DNA from 3 places in the Phyllobacterium sp. UNC302MFCol5.2 genome. Region 2 is predicted to be linked to each of the others. Evidence: predicted binding sites of a transcription regulator. Region 2 holds the regulator's gene; each other region holds the start of a gene.
The links. The regulator LexA, encoded in region 2, represses DNA repair genes until DNA is damaged. The targets are predictions, from matches to a motif close to TGTTCNNNNTGTGTTCNG.

Region 1 (7,062 bases), on a different contig from region 2:
AAGATCGAATACCGCGCGCATGAGCGCTTTGCGATGTGCAGCACGTTCAAGTTCCTGGCCGCGGCAGCGGTACTGGCGAAAGTCGATCGCAAGGAAGAAAAACTTGACCGGGTCATTAAATATGGCAAGGGCGACCTTGTTGCCGGCTCGCCCGCCACGGGAAAGCATGTCGACGAGGGCATGACCCTTGCTGCACTCTGCGAAGCTGCGATCACGTTGAGCGACAATACCGCCGGCAATCTCCTGCTGGACAATCTCGGCGGACCGAAAGGTCTGACACAATATGCGCGCAGCCTCGGCGATGCGACGTTTCGACTGGACCGGCGCGAGACAGAACTGAACGAGGCGGCGCCCGGCGATCCGCGTGACACCATTACGCCGGCGCACATTTTGAAAGATCTGCAGAAAACGGTTCTCGGCAACGCGCTGGCGAAATCCTCACGCGATCAACTCATCGAGTGGCTGCTTGCGAACAAGACCGGCGACAAACGTCTGCGCGGCGGCTTGCCCAAGGGCTGGAGCGTCGGCGACAAAACCGGTACCAGCGACAGCGGCATGGCCAATGATATCGCCGTGATCTGGCCGCCAAGCCGCAAGCCGATCCTGCTGGCCGTCTATCTCTACGATCCGAAGGGAACTGCGGATAGCCGGAATGAAATTCACCGGAAGGTGGCAAGCCTGGTCGCTGAGAACATCTGAGATTTGCTGGGCGGCGATCCGGTCGCCGCTCAAACAGAACGCGGGCAGAGTGGTCCCTGTTGTTATCAGCGCCAAGTGTGCCGTACGATTCCCACGGCGGTTATCCCCCGGCGGTCCCCACTTGCGTCAAAAAGGGTCATCTGCACTGCGTCGCCTCGGGCCGTTCTCGTTTTCCGCTATCCTTGGGCTCCCCCCACTGCCGCCATCCACGGGATCTCCTCTCTGTCTTCCTCGGGCCCTTGTCCCGAGGATCCATCGTCGACGCTGTTTGCGCCGCGAAGGGAAGAGTGGGTCCTCGGGGCTAACGCCCGAGGATGACGGCGGAGAGGGTGGATGATGGGAATTTATGCGAGAAGCTCCGCCACTCAGCCATCGAAGTCCGCTCGTTCGACTCCGTCCTATGGATAAACATCGGACGGGGGAGTGCAGACGGCGGACTGACCCACTACCGTCACCGGTGGCCGTGCTCACGTCCTCCATCCTTCGGCAGTCTGCACTGCCGTCACCGCGGACGCTGTTCGGCCACGGAGGGAGAACGTCCCTCTGGCTCCCCTCACTTCCGTCATCCTCGGGCCCTTGTCCCGAGGATCCATCGCGGACGCTGTCTGCCCACGAAGAAAGAATGGGTCCTCGGGTCTAACGCCCGAGGATGACGGCGGAGAGGGTGGATGATGGGAATTTATGCGAGGATTGCCGCCACTCAGCCATCGAAGTCCGCTCATTCGACTCCGTCCTACGGATAAACATCGGACGGGAGAGTGCAGACGGCGGACTGACCCACTGCCGTCACCTTGGGCCTGTTCCACTTCCTCCATCCTTCGGCAGTCTGCACTGCCGTCACCGCGGGCGCTGTTCTGCCACGGAGGGAGGACGTCCCTCTGGCTCCCCTCACTTCCGTCATCCTCGGGCCCTTGTCCCGAGGATCCATCGTCGACGCTGTTTGCCCCGCGAAGGAAGAATGGGTCCTCGGGTCAAGAGCTCAAAGAGGGTGGATAACGCAAACGCACGCGAGGAGCGCCGCTACCCGGCTCACGAAAGTCTACCCCACCCGACCTCTACTGGCGCGTCAGGCTCTCGCTCTTGCAGATGAGCCCGCCCATGACACAGCCTGAAAGCGAAAGGGTCGCCCCGGTTGCCGTCGCCTTGCCATTATAGGTCTTGCCCTCGTCGAGCTTGTTGACCGTGCCCTTGTAGGAACCGCTCTTGCCGGACATCGAGCCGATCGACTTTCCCTTGTATTCGCCGGTCATCACCGTGCCGCAATAGGTATCTGTCCCACAGGACGAATATTGAATGATGGTGCCGTTTGGCCGCTTCCACGATCCGACGATCGCTTCTTCTGCAAGGGCAGGGCCAGCCATAAGGACAAAGCCAGTGCAGGCCAAAACTATATTGCGCTTCATGAATTTCCTCCCGATACGAGGCGATCTCTCCAGCATCGCCTTTCTTACGCATACGTAAACGTAAATCAAAATATCAGTGAATGAAAGCGGCCCGGTCAGAAATCCGCCTGTTTTAAACGGCGTGGCGCTCGGGTGAATTGCCGAAGTTCAGATTCGCAAACCGCGCGTTTGGTTATCAAACTCTTCAGGCCGGCAGATCCGATTTTAGGCAAATTTGCGGCAAATGCCTGCAATTGCTGGCGTGCTATATTTAATGAATTGCGAAGTTTACGAGTTGTTTTTGTTTTGTTTGTGCGCGGTTAATCATGGCTTTTAACAGCAATTTCAAGCCTATCGTTCATTCTCGAAAGCATCGAAAGAGCACGCCGAAACAAACAAATGGCGGTTCTCAGAAGTCTAACAGGGCTTTTCGTTCGACGCGAATTTGGTTCAACAAGGGGTTTGACTGAAATGGCACGCTTTGATCTTCAGACTGTCGAAACCGGCGACGCCGGTGGCTCCGCCCAGACCGACATCCTCTTCGAAATGGGCATCATGTATGCGACCGGTCGCGATTGCGCCATCGACCTGGTGGCCGCGCACAAATGGTTCAACATCGCCGCCATCAAGGGCTGCGATCGCGCCGCGGAACTGCGGGCCGAACTTGGCAAGACAATGTCCAAGATTGATCTCGCAACCGCCCTGCGCGAAGCCCGCGAATGGATGACGGCACACTGATCTGTCGGAATGGACACAACCTTAGCGTGTAGAAAATTCTCGTCTGCACTCTATGGCTAGATTGCCAGCCGTGGATGGACACAAGATTGTGATTACAGTATAAGTTGGCCATACTGCTACGCTACAACTATAAGTATTGTATTTATTGCAACCACGGCGGACGGACATTCATGGATGAACTCGAAGAATTGCTCGCTAGGCTCACGGCTGCCCAAAGGCAGTTGATAACGAGCTCAGCCAAGACCAAGACATTTCCTGACAACAATACTTTGCAGAAGATCGCAACGCTGGCCCTCAACATTTCATCGGTCGAGACCATGATTGTTGAGACGCAAGGCCGCGCGCAGCTGGCAAGGCTGGCCAAGGCAAACGATTAGAGCACGTCTTGTTTGGATAGTATCGGTCTGCCGGGGGAGATCACGGAAACAAACCGGCCGCCGGGACGGCCGGGGTTATCCGTAACGGATCGATCAGACGCCAGCCGGGCCGACGCGCGATGCTTCAAACAGGAACCAATGGCGCCGCTCGGACTCGTCGATATAGTTCTCTATGATGCTGGTCGTGGCGCTGTCATTGTATTCGCTGCAAAGCTCATGCACCTGGCGCAGATAGCCGATGAAGCTCTTTGTATCGTCGCGTAGCTCGGCGATCATGTCTTCAGGCGTCACGAAATTCGCGTCATTGTCGAGAAGGCGCTGTTTCGACGAAATCTGCCCGATCGACTTGAGCGTGGTGCCGCCGATCTTGCGGACGCGTTCGGCAAGAACGTCGGTCATGGCGAAGATCTGTTCGCCCTGCTCGTCGAGCATCAGATGATAGTCGCGAAAATGCGGGCCGCTCATGTGCCAGTGAAAATTCTTGGTTTTCATGTAAAGCGCGAATGTATCGGCAAGCAGCGCATTGACGGCGGCGGAAATATCGCGCGTCGCCTTTTCCCCAAGGTCGGTAGGGGTGGCGAGGGGCGCGCGCTTTATCGTCTGGAGGGATTTTGTGGCCATAGGTAATCTCCTGAATTAAAGGCGGGAACATAGCCCGGCGCCCGCTGCTGCGGGCTCCGCGCCACTTTCCTAGCATGCCGAAGACGTGCTTGCTGCCTCAAATCTTTGAAGAATCATTGCCCGCGTCTTCAAACCGCACGAGCGACGACTTCTCTTTGACCTGCGTGCCTTCGCTGGCAATTTCGGCGATCCTGCCATCATGCGGTGCGGTAATAGAATGCTCCATCTTCATGGCTTCGAGTACGAGCAAAACCTGCCCCTTCTTGACCTGATCGCCCGCCGCAAAGCGCACAGATTTCACGAGGCCCGGCATTGGCGCGGCAAGGCGATCGCCTCCACCGCCTGCCGCTTCGGCAAGGAGAAACGGGTCGGCAACGCTGAACGTCGCCGCCGCGCCCTTGGCAAGCACCGCGACCCCATGCGGTATCGTCATGGCCTTGGCGTGAACATTGATGCCCTTGCCGGTGACATGCCACGTGGCCGGTCCATGGCGAACGCGCAGTTCCTGCATATCGGCGGGACTGGAAATTCTGTATCGCTCATCGCCGAGAACCGACACCTCGTAACGAGTGATCGCTCCGTTTTCCTCAAGCACCAAAGGATAGGCGAGGGCTGCATGATGGCTGTAACCGCGCAAGGCGGTCCAGGGATCGGTGGAAACCGGGCGCTTGAGCAGGCCGCTTGCAAAGAGAATGGCGAGTTCCTTCGCCCCTGCTTCAATCGCAACAGGCGCGATAAGCCCGGCAAGATCGCGGTCGATCAGCCCCGTATCGACATCGCCTGCGGCAAATCCGGGATGCCGCACCAGCGCCGCGAGAAAAGCCGTGTTCGTAACCGTCCCGGCGACTTCCGTCTCGCTCAGCGCGTTTTGCATCGCACGGAGCGCGGCAGCCCGATCCGCGCCGTGAACCACAAGCTTGGCGATCATCGGATCGTAGAACGGCGAAATCTCGTCGCCGCTGCGAACCCCGGTCTCGACCCGTACCGCGCCGTCCTTGACGGCATTGGGGAAAGCGAGATGATAAAGCGTCCCGGTGGCAGGCAGGAAGCTCTTTGCGGGATCCTCGGCATAGAGGCGAGCCTCGATGGAATGGCCGTTGAGAGGGATATTCTCTTGAGCCAATGGCAGCTTCTCGCCGGCAGCCACACGCAATTGCCATTCCACAAGGTCGAGACCTGTGACCATTTCCGTCACGGGATGTTCGACCTGAAGGCGCGTGTTCATCTCCATGAACCAGAAGCGGTCGGGCCGCAGGCCTTCCGTTGCGTCGACGATGAACTCAATCGTGCCTGCGCCGGAATATTTGATGGCCTGCGCCGCCTTGACCGCGGCTCCGGTCATCGCCTCGCGCATTTCCGCGGTTATTCCGGGGGCAGGAGCCTCCTCGATCACTTTCTGATGCCGGCGTTGCAGCGAGCAATCGCGCTCGTAAAGGTGAACGGCATTGCCATGATTGTCGCCGAAGACCTGCACTTCGATATGCCGGGGCTTCGCGATGTATTTTTCGACGAGAACCCGGTCGTCGCCGAAGGCACTCTTGGCCTCGCGGCGGGCGCTACCGAGGGCTTCGGCGAAGTCGTCGGGACTGTCGACCTTGCGCATGCCCTTGCCGCCGCCGCCAGCGCGGGCCTTGATCAGCACCGGATAACCGATTTCACGCGCTTTGGATGCGAGCACGACGAGTTCCTGCGCCTCGCCGTGATAGCCCGGGACGACGGGGACGCCGGCCTTTTCCATCAGACGCTTCGCCGCGTCCTTCAGACCCATCGCGCGGATCGAATCCGCCGAGGGCCCGATGAAGACGAGGCCGGCCTTGACCACGGCATCAACGAAACCGGGATTTTCCGAAAGGAAACCGTAGCCGGGGTGGATTGCTTCGGCTCCCGTATCGAGCGCCGCCTTGATGATGTGGTCGGCGCGAAGATAACTGTCGGTGACCGGCGCCGGACCGATATTCACGGCCTCATCGGCCATGCCGACATGCAGCGCATGGGCGTCCGCATCGGAATAGACCGCTACCGTACTTATGCCGAGCTTCTGCGCCGTGCGAATGACACGGCAGGCGATCTCACCGCGATTGGCGATCAGGATTTTGGAGAACATTTTCGTCATGGTCTTTTTCCCCTACATCCTGAACACGCCGAAGCGGGTTTCTTCCACCGGTGCGTTCAGCGCGGCAGAGAGCGACAGCGCCAACACATCGCGGCTCTTGGCGGGGTCGATGATCCCGTCATCCCAAAGCCGTGCCGACGAATAGAGCGGATGACCCTCGCGCTCGTATTTTTCGAGAATCGGCGCGCGGAACGCAGCCTCTTCAGCCGTGGTCCATTCACCGCCCTTGCGTTCGATGCCTTCGCGCTTGACCAGGGCAAGCACCGTAGCGGCCTGTTCGCCCCCCATCACTGAAATGCGGGCGTTCGGCCACATCCACAGGAAGCGCGGCGAAAAGGCCCGTCCGCACATGCCGTAATTGCCGGCGCCGAACGAGCCGCCGACAATCATCGTGACCTTGGGTACCCGCGCCGTTGCAACGGCCGTGACGAGCTTGGCTCCGTCCTTGGCAATGCCGCGCGCCTCGTAGGAGCGGCCGACCATGAAGCCTGTGATATTTTGCAGGAAGACGAGGGGAATGCCGCGCTGGGTGCATAGCTCGATAAAATGCGTACCCTTGAGTGCGCTTTCCGAAAAGAGCACGCCATTATTGGCGATGATGCCGACAGGCATGCCGTAGAGATGGGCAAAGCCCGTGACCAGCGTCGTGCCGTAGTTCTGCTTGAACTCGTCGAACTCAGAGCCGTCAACGATGCGGGCGATCAGTTCGCGCACCTCGTATGGCTGGCGCAAATCGGTCGGAACGATGCCGTAGAGTTCGGCCGGGTCATACAGCGGCGGACTCACTTTGCGAAGATCGAGCCCTATCGTCTTCTTTCGATTGAGATTTGCGACAATGCGGCGGGCAATGGCGAGCGCATGTGCGTCATCCATCGCGTAGTGATCGGCCACACCGGATTCGCGTGTGTGAAGATCGGCGCCGCCAAGGTCCTCAGCCGACACGTCCTCGCCCGTCGCCGCCTTGACCAGCGGCGGGCCACCGAGGAAAATCGTTGCCTGCCCCTTCACCATGATCGTTTCTTCCGACATCGCCGGAACGTAGGCGCCGCCCGCGGTGCACGATCCCATGACGACGGCAATTTGCGGAATGCCCGCCGCCGACATATTGGCCTGATTGTAAAAGATACGGCCG
Region 2 (7,062 bases):
GGAATGAAAATTGGCGCGGGACTGCAGGGCCTCGTTCACCTGCGTCCGCAGCGAGGTCCGGTACGGCCCGGCAATTACGATTTTGCGTTCAATAATTACTATAAGGGCGTAGGCGCAAATGGGTTTTTCCTTGGCAAACCTCAACTGGCCGCAACGCCGGTCGATGAGGCGATTGCGTCTCAAGCCTGGCAGACGGTCGCCAATATCCGCCAGCAACTTACGCAGCGTGTGCTTTCCCGCATCAAGGGGGAACCCGGCGATATTGCGGCTTCGCTGATTACCGGCCAGCGCGACGGCATCAGCGAGGCGACGAATGACGCAATGCGACTGAGCGGGCTTTCGCACATTCTTTCAATTTCCGGATTTCACATGGCGCTGGTGGCCGGCATCATCGTCGGCTCGCTTCGCGCCAGCATGGCCCTCTTTCCCGGCTTTGCAGCCCGCTATCCAATGAAAAAACTGGCGGCATTCGTCGCCCTTGCCGGTTCCGGTTTCTATCTCCTGCTCTCCGGCGCCGACGTAGCGGCACAGCGCAGTTTCGTGATGCTGGCGGTGATGCTCATTGCCATGATGGCCGATCGCGCGGCAATCTCCATGCGCAATCTCGCCATCGGCGCTTTGATCGCGATAGCGCTGCTTCCGCATGAAATTCTCGGACCGAGTTTCCAGATGTCATATTCGGCGACAGGCGCGCTCATTGCATATTACGGCTGGAGATCGCGCCGAAAGAACAGGTCAAACCGAACGAAAGGCGAGGGATTGCTTCTGCGTTTGTCGATGATGGCGGCAAGCCATGTCGGCGCTATCGCCATGACTTCGTTGGTTGCCGGGACGGCGAGCTCGATCTTCGCCGCATACCATTTCAACAACACAGCGCCGCTTGGGCTTGTGGGCAACGCGCTGGCGCTGCCCGTTGTCTCGATCTTTGTGATGCCGTTTGCGGTGCTTGCTGTTCTTGCGATGCCATTTGATCTCGATTGGCTGCCGTTTGCTGTCATGGAACGCGGCATCGAATGGGTCATTGCGATCGCGAAGATGGTCAGCGCGCATTCGCCAAGCGGCAATTTCGGATCAATGCCGCAAACGAGCCTGCTTTTGATGACCGCGGGGCTGGTCCTGCTCATGTTGCTGACAACGCGGCTGCGGCTCGTTGGATTTGCAGTAATGGCATTGGCCATAGTGCCGCTCCGCTCTGCACGTCCGCCGGATATAGTGATTGCCGAAGAAGGCAAACTCGTTGCCTTGAGTGCACCTGATGACGCGCTGGCGGTGAACCGCGCAACAGCAAGCCGGTTCACCCTCGATAACTGGCAGCAGGGGTACGGCGCAATTCAAGTGCTAACGCCGGCAAAGAATGGCTCATCGCCGGCCGATGGACAATTTGAGTGCGCCGACGGCGTGTGCCTGGCGAGGGAAGCCGGCGGCCTGATCGTCGCCTATACGGACGATCCGACCAAAAAATCAACGGCTTGTGCCGAGGGCGATATCGTCGTCCTTGCCTTTACCGGTCCCACAGCAACCTGCGAGCCGGGGGACGTTCTTGTAATTACGGCGCAGGACCTGGCGCTACGCGGTTCCGCAGAAATCAGGTTCGGCGACAACAAGGTCGATCCACCGTCCGGCCTTGATGCGGCTGCATTTGCTGTAGAACAACTGCAGGCACGCCTCCAGTCTGCAAACATTATCTACGCCGTGGGCTCCCCTCAGCGCCCATGGAACGCCTATCGGGCTTTTTCCCGCACCGCCCGCAATCTTGCGGAGCAAAAACCGCAACGGCGTGCCGCAAAGACCAAGCCACCGGCAGACGATCAGGAAAACCCGACACGTCAGTAACGGCGGATCAAACCGACCAGCTTGCCCTGCACGCGCACCCGATCCGGCCCGAATATGCGCGTCTCATAGGCCGGATTGGCGGCTTCGAGAGCAATCGATGCCCCTTTGCGCCGAAAGCGCTTCAAGGTTGCCTCTTCGTCATCGACAAGCGCAACCACGATTTCACCGGGATTGGCGGTGTCGCCGCGCCGGATGACGACCGTATCGCCGTCGAAGATGCCCGCCTCGATCATTGAATCGCCCTTGACCTCCAGCGCATAATGCTCCCCGCTGCCGATCATGTCCGGCGGCAGGCCGATCATATGCGTCTGATTCTGGATGGCCGATATTGGCACACCGGCCGCGATCCGGCCCATGACGGGTATGTTGACGATCGTCGGCGCACCCTCATCATCCGAAGCGCGTGGCTGCGGGCGGGGGGGGGCGACATTGCGGCCGAGGCTGCCCTCGATCACGCTTGGCGAAAATTTCTTTTGCGCATTGAGACCAGGCGCAATTGAATCCGGCAGGCGCAGGACTTCCAGCGCCCGCGCACGGTTAGCAAGCCGTCGAATGAAACCTCGTTCCTCGAGCGCTGTTATCAGCCGATGTATCCCTGATTTGGACGCAAGGTCCAATGCATCCTTCATCTCGTCGAAGGATGGAGGGATGCCGGTTTCCTTAAGACGCTCATGGATAAAGAGCAGAAGTTCGTGTTGTTTACGCGTGAGCATCGGCGATCCTTCGAAACGGAATCGGAAAAACAAAACCAGAACAAACACTATCTGTTCCAGTTGTGTTCCACAAGTATTAATATGTCGTGTAGAAAGAGTGCGCCGATATCCAAATAGCGCATCTGGCCCGTTGCCGGCACCTGCGCGATGAACAACGCCGATGCGTCAGTACTTGCCGACGACGTTGAAGAACACACCGCGGTCGTTGAGCGTCAGGTCGCGCAGATCGTCGGAGAAATTCCCGAAATTATAGCCGACGCCGACCTTGAAGTTGTCACCGACGTGGCGATAAACGGCGGTGAGCACGCCAAGATCTGTCGTATCCGCCTCGGCCATGTACATAACCCGCCCTTCCAGCAAGGCGTCCCATTTCTTGACGATATGAAAATCGGTTCGAACAATGCCAAGATGCGCCGAGGAAGTCTGCCAATCGGAGAATGCGTCGAGATCGTCCTGAAGCCGCTCGCGCACTTCGCCGTAGCGGAAGCCATATTTCGCGCCGACGGACAGCCAGGGAACGAGATCGTAGGTCAAATCGGCGGAAAGAATGTTGCTGCGCTGTGCCGGCCCGTATTCGTCGCCAGTCACCGCGCTGACCTGATCCTCGCCCGGAAGATCGTAAAGCCAGGTGTATTTGAAAAGGGCGTTCAGCCGGTCATTCGTGATTGGACGGTAGGCATAGCCGAGCGAGGCTTCGACATAGTCGCCATCCCTGAACGAACCATCACCGTTCGAGTCCGAGAGTACTGAATCGATATTGGCGAGCAGCCGCCAGTTGTCGTTCGTTTTCCAGCTGAATCCGGTTGCGAAGAGGTAGGTGTTGAGATCGCGGGTATCATCGTCGGAATCTTCAAAACGCGTCTCACCGCGAATGCGCGCGGCAATGCGATCCTCATCCTTGTAGCCGACCGACAGGGAGATCGCCTTGCGGTCGAAATCGGAGCGTTCGAGATTTGTCGAGGGATCGATCGTATCGTCTTCGACTGTGCCGATCTCCAGCCCGCCATCGACCGTCCATCTGGTATCGGGCGTGTAGACGACACCGTAGGTTTGAGCGAGCGAATTGCGCCTCCCGAACAGGTCGTAATTGTTCTCAGCATAGGTCGACCAATAGTCGTCAAGCTTGCGGCGCGCGCCGATGACGATCGCGCCGTAATCAGTCCCGTCGAGATCGTAGGTTCGGTCAAGGTCGAAAGCGCGATCGGGGTCGAGGCGGTAGCCGAGATAGTAACTATCCTCCGCTGTCGGCTCATAGGTGACGGCGGCGAGGGCGCCGAGCCCGGTCGCGCCATAGGATACTTCGCCGTTTAGCCCGATCTTTTCGGTGAGCTGATATTCGGCGCCGACGCCAAGACGGTCGCCGCGCTCGATGTCGCCGGATCGCGACAAAGTTCCTTGTCCGAAGCCGTAATAGGTATGTTCGGCATCGGGTGCATATTCGAGACGAGCGCCGGCATCGAGCCGCGACCCGTCATAGCCGGACTTGTTCGAAGCTGTTGCGAGCGGATTACTGAGTTCGAGATAGGTGACGCCGAAAGAGGCTTTCCAGTATTCGTTCAGTTGCTTGCTGATTGCGGCAGCGCCCTTACGCTTGGACCTGCCGCCGACCGCCTGATCGTAGAAATCATTAGTCGCTTCACCTTCCTTGAAATCGTCATAGGTAAGATCGAGGCTCGAATCTTTCGTGATATCGATATCTGCCGCTAGTCCCCAGATCCGCTGATCCGCCGCAACCTGTTCCGAAAGGGTGGAGAAGCCCGCGTCCTTTTCCTGGTAGTACCCGCCGAGCGTGCCCTTCATGCCGCTCTTGCTGATGTCTTCCAGGTCGAGCTGCGCCCGTGTGCGCCACGCCGTGGCCAGGCGGCCGCGCGTGCCCGTGGTCTGCACGTCGCTCAGGGTCAGCCCGCCATCGGTGGAGCGGGACGTGCCGAAGCCCGGTCCATCGGACCGCGATATTTCGCCTTCGATGAAGGTCGTATCGGAATGGCGGACCTTGATGTCGGCGCCATAGGCCTTCTGGTTGGCGAGGCCCGTATTTTCGTTCATGCCGGTGATGCCGACCCGAACCTTGTCGTCGAACCATTGCTGCGCCCGTCCGCCATAGGCGTAGCCGTCAAGGTCGCCGGCGATGGGCGTGTATTCGTATTGCGATACTAGATAGAGCTTGTTCCCGCCAAGCGCGCCTTCGCGCACCGGGCCCGTCGTGCCGGTCGAAGAGGAAAGCGGCCGCTTCAGGATCAGCATGCCCTGCAGGTAATCGAACGAATAGTCTTCGCCATAGCGCAAGGTGCGCCGCTCGATGATCTGTCCTGTTGTCGAATCGCGGACTTCCACCGTCACGGTTTCGGAGCCGATCGTTATGTCCTGCCTGCGCATGAAATAGGCGGATCCGCCGGTGCCGAGAAATTCGTCGCGTTGCGGCAGCGTATCCGGTTGCGCCGCATAGAGCGTCACCTCGCTGTTGCGCTCTCCGAACGGTGTCGTCTTCTCCGAGCGATAGGCAGCGCTCGCGCCGTAGAGCGCTCGGTCCGAGCGCATGAACTCCGTGCCCTGGATGATCGCCTTATAGCTCCCCCACAGGACCTGGCTATCGCCGCGCTCGAGCCGCACGTAAAATTTGCCCTTGGTCGGAGCGTCATCGATCGCCGTCGAATCGTCACCATAGATCGGGTAATAGTCGTTCGGATCCAGCCGCCGCAGCAATTGCCGCGGATCCTTGGCATCGAGCCCACGGAACATATGATCGAGACTGTCTTCTCCGGTGTCGGCCGAGGCGGTAAGAAGGTATTTGCCCTTGATCTTGCCTTTCACGTAAAAGGCGAGGCGACCCTTCGTATAAATGTCGTCATATTCGCCCGGCCGCACGCTCTCAATATGATCGCTGCCGCTATTCTTGCCGACGGTGAGGTCGGCCAGCGCGACATAGAACCAGTCATTATTGGGGATGTTGATCTGCCGCCGAAAGTCGAGGGCGCTGCCCTTCGAGCCGACGACAGTCACGTGCACATCATGATCGCCGGGCGGCAAAATGCGCTGCATGACGAAGGAACGTTCGCGATCGACGGGGATCCTATCGTCGAGCGCCTGCACGCCGTAACCGTCGGGAACGTTGCGGCCATAGACGGTGACTGCGCCGCCACGAACCGGGATGTTCCGTAATCCAGTATTGTCCTCGGTCATGCCCGGCGCGACCGCATTCTCCTCTTCTCGTGGCAGGTCGCGATCCATGCGGCGGAGCGGGCGCGGCAACGTCTCGTCATAGCGGTTGTCGGCATCATAGACTCGCAGCACGTATTTGAAGCGCTGGTCGTCATTCTCGGTTGGCGGCATGGTCCAGCCGGCCTCGCCGTTGACCGAAACCGGAATAACTGCGAGCGGCTTGTCCGTGAGTTGCTTGTCATCCTCGAACACGCGAATTTCGGAACGCTGGATGAAAGCGGGGTAGTTGCTGGTCGCGAGGAAGTGGATCGTCTCGCCCGTCCGATACGCTGTGCGCACCGGCGTCGTCGAAACATTCAGGACCGGACGCGCGTCCAGCCCATCGAACTTGACCTGGATATCGACCGCACTGAGCCCATGTTTTGGCGTGGCTTTGTCAGATCCACCCCCAATTGCGGCGTGCGTTTGTGCGTTGGTCTCCTTGGCCACGATCCCGGGCTGCTGTTCATTACTTTTGACGACGGTCTCACCCTCGACGCTGATCGCAAAAGGAATTTCCCCAGGATTATCCGATGGGGATCGGGTCTCAGGTAATGTGACGCGGGAGCCTTTGGCTGCTCGCACGTTTTGCACGGTCCCGGCAGCGCAATCGGTCTTTATGCAGGTGCTTGCCTGTGCTGGCGGCGCTTCTTCCTGGGCCTCGGCTCGAAACGCCGTGAGATGCACCAGGAGAACGGTACAACCCGCCATGAGCGACCGCGCTTTACGCGATGCAACTGCATTATATTGAGGCCGGGTTGACACTTGAAAGCGGTCTTGGCTCATTGACCCGCCTCCACCCGCGCTTCGATATTGAGCGCGTACCCGCCTCCGGCGGCTTTCCATCGCTTGGCGATGGCGTCCTCGATCGCCTCCATGCGTTTGGTGGCAAGGTCCCCGGAACGCGTCGGGTAGCTGATCCGCAACGTTGCCTCCTGCTGCTTCAGCATCTCGATTAGCGCATCCAGACCCTTGTCCCATCGCGGCTTCAGCGTCGTGAGAGCAGGTTCGAAGGCTTCGTCCTTGAGATCGAGCCGCACGACGCGGCCTTGCGCCGCGCCGAAGTTGAGCTTCGACATCTTGCCGGCGGTGAGACGGATCACCCGCGGGTTCTCGGTGGTCAGGTGGTAGCCGGCAGGCAGGGTGCGCGTATCAAGCTTCATGATGAAGTTGGAGCCGATACGCGCATCCGGAAGATCAGCGCAGGCAACGTGGAAGCGCCCAAATTCGTCGGTAGTCACCAGCAAGCCGCGCACGGTTGCAATACGCACGCCGGGCAGGCCCGGCTCGCCGTCGTTCGGGTAGCCATCGCTGTTAA
Region 3 (7,062 bases), on a different contig from region 2:
GGGAAGCACATCGGCGCCATGGACGACGACAGGAACGCCCTTGGTTTCAAGCACTTCCAGCGTCTTTTCGATATCGAGAATGGCCTTGGCCCCGGCGGAGACGACGATGACCGAGGTTCGACCGAGTTCTTCAAGGTCGGCCGATATATCGAAACTCAATTCTGCGCCCTTGTGCACGCCGCCGATGCCGCCCGTGGCAAAAACCTTGATGCCAGCAAGATGCGCGGCAAGCATGGTGGCTGCAACCGTCGTGCCACCAGTGCGTCCTTCGGCAAGCGCGAAGGCAAGGTCGGCGCGCGACAGCTTCATGGCGCCTTTCACCTGCGCGAGCGCTTCACGTTCATTGGCGGAGAGCCCGATCTTGAGCCGGCCGTCGACAATGGCAATCGTCGCTGGAACAGCGCCTTCTTCCGCAATGATGGCCTCGACATCTGCGGCCATGCGGCTGTTGTCGGGATAGGGCATGCCATGAGTGATGATTGTGCTTTCCAGCGCGACAACCGGCTTGCCCGCATCAAGTGCCTGCTCGACCTCGGGGGCAATATCGGTAAAGGGATTGAGGGTCATGTCGGCTCCTTTGATCAACGCAGCAGGGTCGCATCGGGTATCAAGGAAAGCGCTGCGTCGAATTCCTCGGGGGTAAAGATCGGGCTGGCGGAATGTGTCTTCAATGTCAGCATCGACGCGGTCATACCTTGACGGACTGCCTCGTGAAACGCGACACCTTGCATCAGCCCGGCAATCGTTCCGCCGGCAAGCGCGTCACCTGCGCCGGTCACATCAGCAATCCCGTCGACGCCAGGCGGTTCGAGTGTATAGGCTAGATCGTTATGGTAGGCGAGGGTGGGACCGGCGCCATTGCTGATGACGGCGACTTGAAGGCCCGCCGCGCGCAACGCTGCGCAGATTTCCTTTAGCTCCGCCGATTGGCCAAGGCCTGTCAGGGCCAATGCTTCACGGCGGTTCATGAAAAGGCAGTTGAGATTGCCAAGGATCGTGCGCAGGCGCACCGCCTTTGCCGGGGATATCGCCAGGGCATAGATCGGCCGATGTTCCGCAAGGCCCGCAAGCCTTTCCAGCGCATCGGCCGGAAGGTTGGCATCACAAAATATGGCGTCGGCCGCTGCCACGGCATCGCGCACCTTCCGCCGGCGCAGTTGCCGAGGGAGCGCGACTTCATAAAGCGCCATGTCGGCGATTGCGGCGACGACATCGCCATGTTCGTCGAGGATTGCCGTATAGCTCGGCGTCGCCCGGTCCATGAAGACGACGGAGCTATCGATGATGCCGGCTGACTCGATCGCTGCGCTAATCGTCTCGCCGATACGGTCGCCGCCGCGTATGGACAGGAGTTCAGCTGCGATGCCGCGCTGCATCGCCAGCCTTAACGCATTGAAGACACCGCCGCCCGGCTCTTCGCGCATGATACCGGGGTTTGAAGCGCCGGGCACAAACGGTACTGTGCTTTGGCCGCGCCGGTCGAGATGGGCGCCGCCAACAGCAAAGAGCAGCGGTTTGTTGCCTGACGTCATGGGTGATTGCTTGTCCGATTTAAAACCACGGATTGAAGGGCTGGCGTTGCGCTACTTCTCTAAAGTGTCAGTCGGACAGGCGCAATAATCCGGCCGATTCGATTTTCGCAACTTCGGTTTGTCCGGCAACGCCTGGAAACAGCGGAAAGCTTGCCTGACAGCATGTCGCGCCCGTACAAGAACATTTTACGAACATTTTGAAGTTATGTGTTTATTTCAATAACTTATGTCTATTGCAAAATGAGAACAAAACAGATACAAATAAGTTCATCAGAAGCGACATCCGGACTTCATGCACAACACAGGGGTAGTGTAACATGGCTCAAAATTCATTGCGGTTGGTTGAGGGTAATTCGGTGGATAAAACGAAAGCGCTGGATGCGGCATTGTCCCAGATCGAGAGGGCCTTTGGAAAGGGCTCGATCATGCGGCTTGGCCGCAACGAGCAGGTTGTGGAGATCGAAACGGTTCCGACCGGCTCGCTGTCGCTCGATATTGCCCTTGGCGTCGGCGGATTGCCGAAAGGCCGCATCGTCGAGATTTACGGGCCTGAAAGCTCAGGTAAGACCACGCTTGCCCTGCATACGATCGCCGAAGCCCAGAAGAAGGGCGGCATTTGCGCCTTTGTCGATGCCGAGCACGCGCTTGACCCCGTCTATGCCCGCAAGCTTGGCGTTGATCTTGAGAACCTTCTGATCTCGCAGCCGGATACGGGCGAGCAGGCGCTTGAAATTACCGATACGCTGGTGCGATCCGGCGCCATCGACGTTCTCGTCGTCGATTCCGTTGCTGCGCTGACGCCCCGGGCGGAAATCGAGGGCGAGATGGGCGATTCCCTGCCGGGTCTGCAGGCCCGCCTGATGAGCCAGGCGCTGCGCAAGCTCACCGCATCGATTTCCCGTTCCAACTGCATGGTCATCTTCATCAACCAGATCCGCATGAAGATCGGCGTGATGTTTGGTTCGCCAGAAACGACGACGGGCGGCAATGCGCTGAAGTTCTATGCATCTGTTCGCCTCGATATCCGCCGCATCGGATCGCTCAAGGAGCGTGACGAGGTCGTTGGCAACCAGACGCGCGTCAAGGTCGTCAAAAACAAGCTGGCGCCGCCCTTCAAGCAGGTCGAGTTCGACATCATGTATGGCGAGGGCGTCTCGAAGACGGGCGAGCTGGTCGATCTTGGCGTCAAGGCCGGCATTGTCGAAAAATCTGGTTCATGGTTCTCCTATAATTCGCAGCGCCTCGGCCAGGGCCGCGACAACGCGAAACTGTTCCTGAAGGAGAATCCGGAAATAGCCAATGAGATCGAACTGGCGTTGCGCCAGAATGCCGGTCTCATTGCCGAGCAGATGCTCGACAAGAATGTCGGGGAAGTAGAGGACGACGAACCCGACGCCGCCGAAGGCTGAGCCGCCTCCAGATATTGACTGAGGATTTGAGACCCGCGGCCGGTGACGGCTGCGGGTCTTGGCATTTTGCCGTCGCCAATTCCCTGGCCGGTCGCGCTTTGGCTTGGCCAATTCCCTGGCCGGTCGCACGTCGCGGCAATAGGGATTTTCTGGACAGCACGCAGCCCTGTCGCTACAAGCGTTTCGTTCCGCTCCTTCGCTAAGAATGGGGCTAATTCCATTTGGATATAAGAAGTCAGAAGGCAAGCAGCATGAGTGGCGTCAACGAGATCCGGTCGACATTTCTGAACTATTTCAAGAAGAACGGCCATGAGATCGTGGCGTCGAGCCCGCTCGTGCCGCGCAATGACCCGACGCTGATGTTCACCAATGCGGGCATGGTGCAGTTCAAGAATGTTTTCACCGGCATCGAGCACCGTCCCTATAATCGGGCGACGACATCGCAGAAATGCGTGCGCGCCGGCGGCAAGCACAATGACCTCGACAATGTCGGCTATACGGCGCGTCACCATACCTTCTTTGAAATGCTCGGCAATTTTTCCTTTGGCGATTACTTCAAGGAAGAGGCGATCTCGCTTGCGTGGAACCTTATCACCAGGGAGTTCGGGCTTCCAAAGGACAAGCTGACGGTAACCGTCTACCACACGGACGATGCAGCGGCAGGTTTCTGGAAGAAGATCGCCGGGCTTCCGGAAGAGAAAATCATCCGCATCGCCACGAGCGATAATTTCTGGGCGATGGGCGATACGGGTCCTTGCGGTCCGTGCTCGGAAATCTTCTACGATCACGGTTCTGAAATCTGGGGCGGCCCTCCCGGCAGCGCCGATGAGGATGGCGACCGTTTCATCGAAATCTGGAACCTCGTCTTCATGCAGTTCGAGCAGGTGACGAAGGAGCAGCGCATCGATCTGCCGCGCCCATCGATCGATACCGGCATGGGCCTCGAGCGCCTTGCCGCTGTGCTTCAGGGCAAGCACGACAATTACGACATCGATCTATTCCAGACGCTGATCCACGCATCCGAGGAGGCAACGGGAGTAAAGGCCGAGGGTAAGTTCCGCGCCAGCCACCGGGTTATTGCCGATCACCTGCGCTCCTCAAGCTTTCTTATCGCTGATGGCGTGTTGCCGTCGAACGAGGGTCGCGGCTATGTGCTGCGCCGCATCATGCGCCGCGCCATGCGTCATGCGCAGCTCCTTGGCGCACGCGAGCCTCTGATGTGGCGGCTGTTGCCGGCGCTGGTGCGCGAAATGGGCCAAGCCTATCCCGAACTCGTGCGTGCCGAAGCATTGATCTCGGAAACGCTCAAGCTCGAAGAAAAGCGCTTCCGCAAGACCCTCGATCGCGGGCTCGGCCTCCTCGGCGAAGCGACCGAATCCCTCGGTGAGGGCGACAAGCTCGATGGCGAGACCGCGTTCAAGCTCTACGACACGTACGGTTTCCCGCTCGACCTGACGCAGGATGCGCTGCGCCAGCGCGGCATCGGCGTCGACACGGAAGCCTTCGATGCGGCCATGGAAAGGCAGAAAGCGGAGGCGCGCGCGAGCTGGGCGGGTTCCGGCGATGCGGCGACCGAGACCGTATGGTTCTCGGTGCGCGACAAGGTGGGTGCCACCGAATTTCTCGGCTATGAGACCGAGCAGGCCGAAGGCGTCATAACCGCGCTCGTTGAGAACGGTGCGAGCGTCGAAACGGCGGGCGAAGGCGATGCTGTGGCAGTCGTTGTCAACCAGACGCCTTTCTATGGCGAATCCGGCGGACAGCAGGGCGATACCGGAACGATCACCGGCGACGGCCTTGTCATCGAGATCAGCGATACGCAGAAGAAGAATGACGGCGTCTTCGTCCACATCGGCAAGGTGACGAAGGGAACGGCGAAGGTCGGTGCCCCGGTCGAACTTATCGTCGACAAAGCACGCCGCACCCGCATCCGCTCCAACCATTCGGCAACGCACCTGTTGCATGAGGCGCTGCGCGAAACGCTCGGCACCCATGTTGCCCAGAAGGGCTCGCTTGTTGCTCCGGACCGGCTGCGTTTCGATTTTTCGCACCCGAAGCCGATTTCTGACAAGGAACTTGCGGCAATCGAAGATATCGCCAATGAGATCGTGTTGCAGAACGCGCCGGTATCGACGCGCCTCATGGCGGTCGACGATGCGATTGCCGAAGGCGCTATGGCGCTCTTCGGTGAAAAATACGGCGATGAGGTTCGCGTCGTCTCCATGGGCACGGCTGTGCGAGGCGACAAGGCCGGAAAAAGCTACTCCACCGAGCTTTGCGGCGGCACGCATGTACGCGCCACGGGTGATATCGGGCTCATTCGCGTGGTCTCTGAAGGCGCTGTTGCTGCTGGCGTGCGCCGCCTCGAGGCGCTGACCGGAGAAGCTGCGCGGCGCTATCTCGAGGAGCAGGATGACCGCGTCAAGGCAATCGCGTCGGTTCTGAAGGCGACGCCGGCCGATGCGCTGGCCCGGGTGACGGCGCTGGTCGATGAACGCCGCAAGCTCGAACGCGAGCTTACCGAAGCCCGCAAGCAATTGGCTCTTGGCGGCGGTTCTTCCGGAGCCGCAGGCGGCGCGCCGGAGACGGTCAACGGTGTCGGCTTCATCGGCAAGGTGGTGAGCGGCGTCAATCCGCGCGACCTGAAGCCGCTCGCCGATGATGCCAAGAAGAGCGTCGGCTCGGGGGTCGTGACCTTCGTCGGCGTCTCCGAAGATGGCAAGGCGAGCGCGGTTGTCGGGGTCACCGAGGATTTGATAGGCAAGTACAGCGCCGTCGATCTCGTCCGCATTGCGTCCGCCGCTCTTGGCGGCGCAGGCGGCGGCGGCCGGCCCGACATGGCCCAGGCCGGCGGCCCGGATGGCGCAAAGGCGGAAGACGCGATTTCGGCCGTCCGCCAGGCGCTCGGCGCCTAGATTCGCGTACCCGGTCATGCTGCTGTATGACCGGGCCAACTCGCCGCTATGCGTATTATACTTATTGGCAATAGTACGGCGTTAAAATGCTCTTGCTTCTTCAAGCGATGCGTGATGTAATTCTTAAATAGTATTTGGGTTATTAAGTTTTTGGATTAGTATAAGCACTAAAACGACAGTGACTGTTACGGAAGCACCGATTGATATTGGCCGGTTGAAGTTTTATTATTTGTTGTTTGTACGAAGAATTTCCGGAGCGGCACTTCCATTGCTGGAACAAAGGAGCAGGTTCGCTGAGGTTGCTGCCGCTCCGACCTTTACTGCCGCTCTGACATGTGCCGCAGCGACAGCTACTCCACCTCGGCAAAACGCGGTCGGGGCCGGGGAAGCGGGTTCAGGCAACGAAAGCTGGCGCCGCGCTTACTCCTCGCGCGGAGCCTGTGCAGCCGCGATATGCATGGGCGCTATCGTATAGCTGTTGAGGCCAGCGAGTACGGTCGGGTCGTTGTCGCCGAAGCGGACCGCTTCCGCATGATCATTTACCTCAAGAAGAGCGAGCCCGAAGCTGCCGTCGGGCTCATGCACCGGGCCATAGGCAAGGACAAAGCCCTCGTTGAAACATTCCTGCACATAGCTTGCGTGCTGGCGCATCAGCTCTTGCTCGTCATCGTCCATGTCGTCCGCAAAGGTCGGCCGTGGCGGGATCAGGCGGAAAAAGAACTGCTGCTTGCTCATCTTCGGTCCCCTCGGGTGATCATAGCATCACGCATAATACCCAAAACAGCGCTTTTTGGCGCGCCATTTTCGCATCGCTCATTCGCGAAGCGCACAAACAAAAAGAGCTCCGGTTTTCACCGGAGCTCTTAGCATTGATGCTTTCAGATGGCTTAGGCAGCCATCGCCTTCGACAGGTTTTCGTTGATCTTGTCGAGGAAGCCGGTGGTCGACAGCCAGGGCTGATCCGGACCGATCAGGAGCGCGAGGTCCTTGGTCATGTAACCGGCTTCGACTGTGTCGACGCAGACCTTCTCCAGCGTGTGGCTGAAGCGCTCGAGCTCGGCATTGCCATCGAGCTTGGCGCGATGCGCAAGGCCGCGGGTCCAGGCAAAGATCGAAGCGATCGAGTTGGTCGATGTTTCTTCACCCTTCTGGTGCTGGCGATAGTGGCGGGTCACGGTGCCGTGGGCAGCTTCCGCTTCGACCGTC

Region 1: a site for LexA is predicted at 2,378-2,395, ahead of BR48_RS0102820 (sel1 repeat family protein). Genes of this name have one in related genera too.
Region 3: a site for LexA is predicted at 1,710-1,727, ahead of recA (recombinase RecA). Genes of this name have one in related genera too.

What each region holds. Positions count from the first base shown of each region.
Region 1 is NZ_JMLL01000010.1:180,582-187,643, reverse strand. Features, by position in the region: gene bla (class A beta-lactamase) at 1-699, shown strand, start outside; gene BR48_RS0102825 (DUF2147 domain-containing protein) at 1,755-2,102, opposite strand; gene BR48_RS0102820 (sel1 repeat family protein) at 2,553-2,819, shown strand; gene BR48_RS0102815 (hypothetical protein) at 2,990-3,196, shown strand; gene BR48_RS0102810 (DNA starvation/stationary phase protection protein) at 3,290-3,817, opposite strand; gene BR48_RS0102805 (acetyl/propionyl/methylcrotonyl-CoA carboxylase subunit alpha) at 3,915-5,921, opposite strand; gene BR48_RS0102800 (carboxyl transferase domain-containing protein) at 5,943-7,062, opposite strand, start outside.
Region 2 is NZ_JMLL01000013.1:306,314-313,375, forward strand. Features, by position in the region: gene BR48_RS24915 (ComEC/Rec2 family competence protein) at 1-1,833, shown strand, start outside; gene lexA (transcriptional repressor LexA) at 1,827-2,546, opposite strand; gene BR48_RS24920 (hypothetical protein) at 2,712-6,455, opposite strand; partial or broken gene BR48_RS0118195 (CARDB domain-containing protein) at 6,527-7,062, opposite strand, start outside.
Region 3 is NZ_JMLL01000011.1:300,232-307,293, reverse strand. Features, by position in the region: gene BR48_RS0112790 (pseudouridine-5'-phosphate glycosidase) at 1-567, opposite strand, end outside; gene BR48_RS0112785 (carbohydrate kinase family protein) at 582-1,532, opposite strand; gene recA (recombinase RecA) at 1,850-2,941, shown strand; gene alaS (alanine--tRNA ligase) at 3,193-5,856, shown strand; gene BR48_RS0112770 (YciI family protein) at 6,277-6,591, opposite strand; gene BR48_RS0112765 (NADP-dependent isocitrate dehydrogenase) at 6,744-7,062, opposite strand, start outside.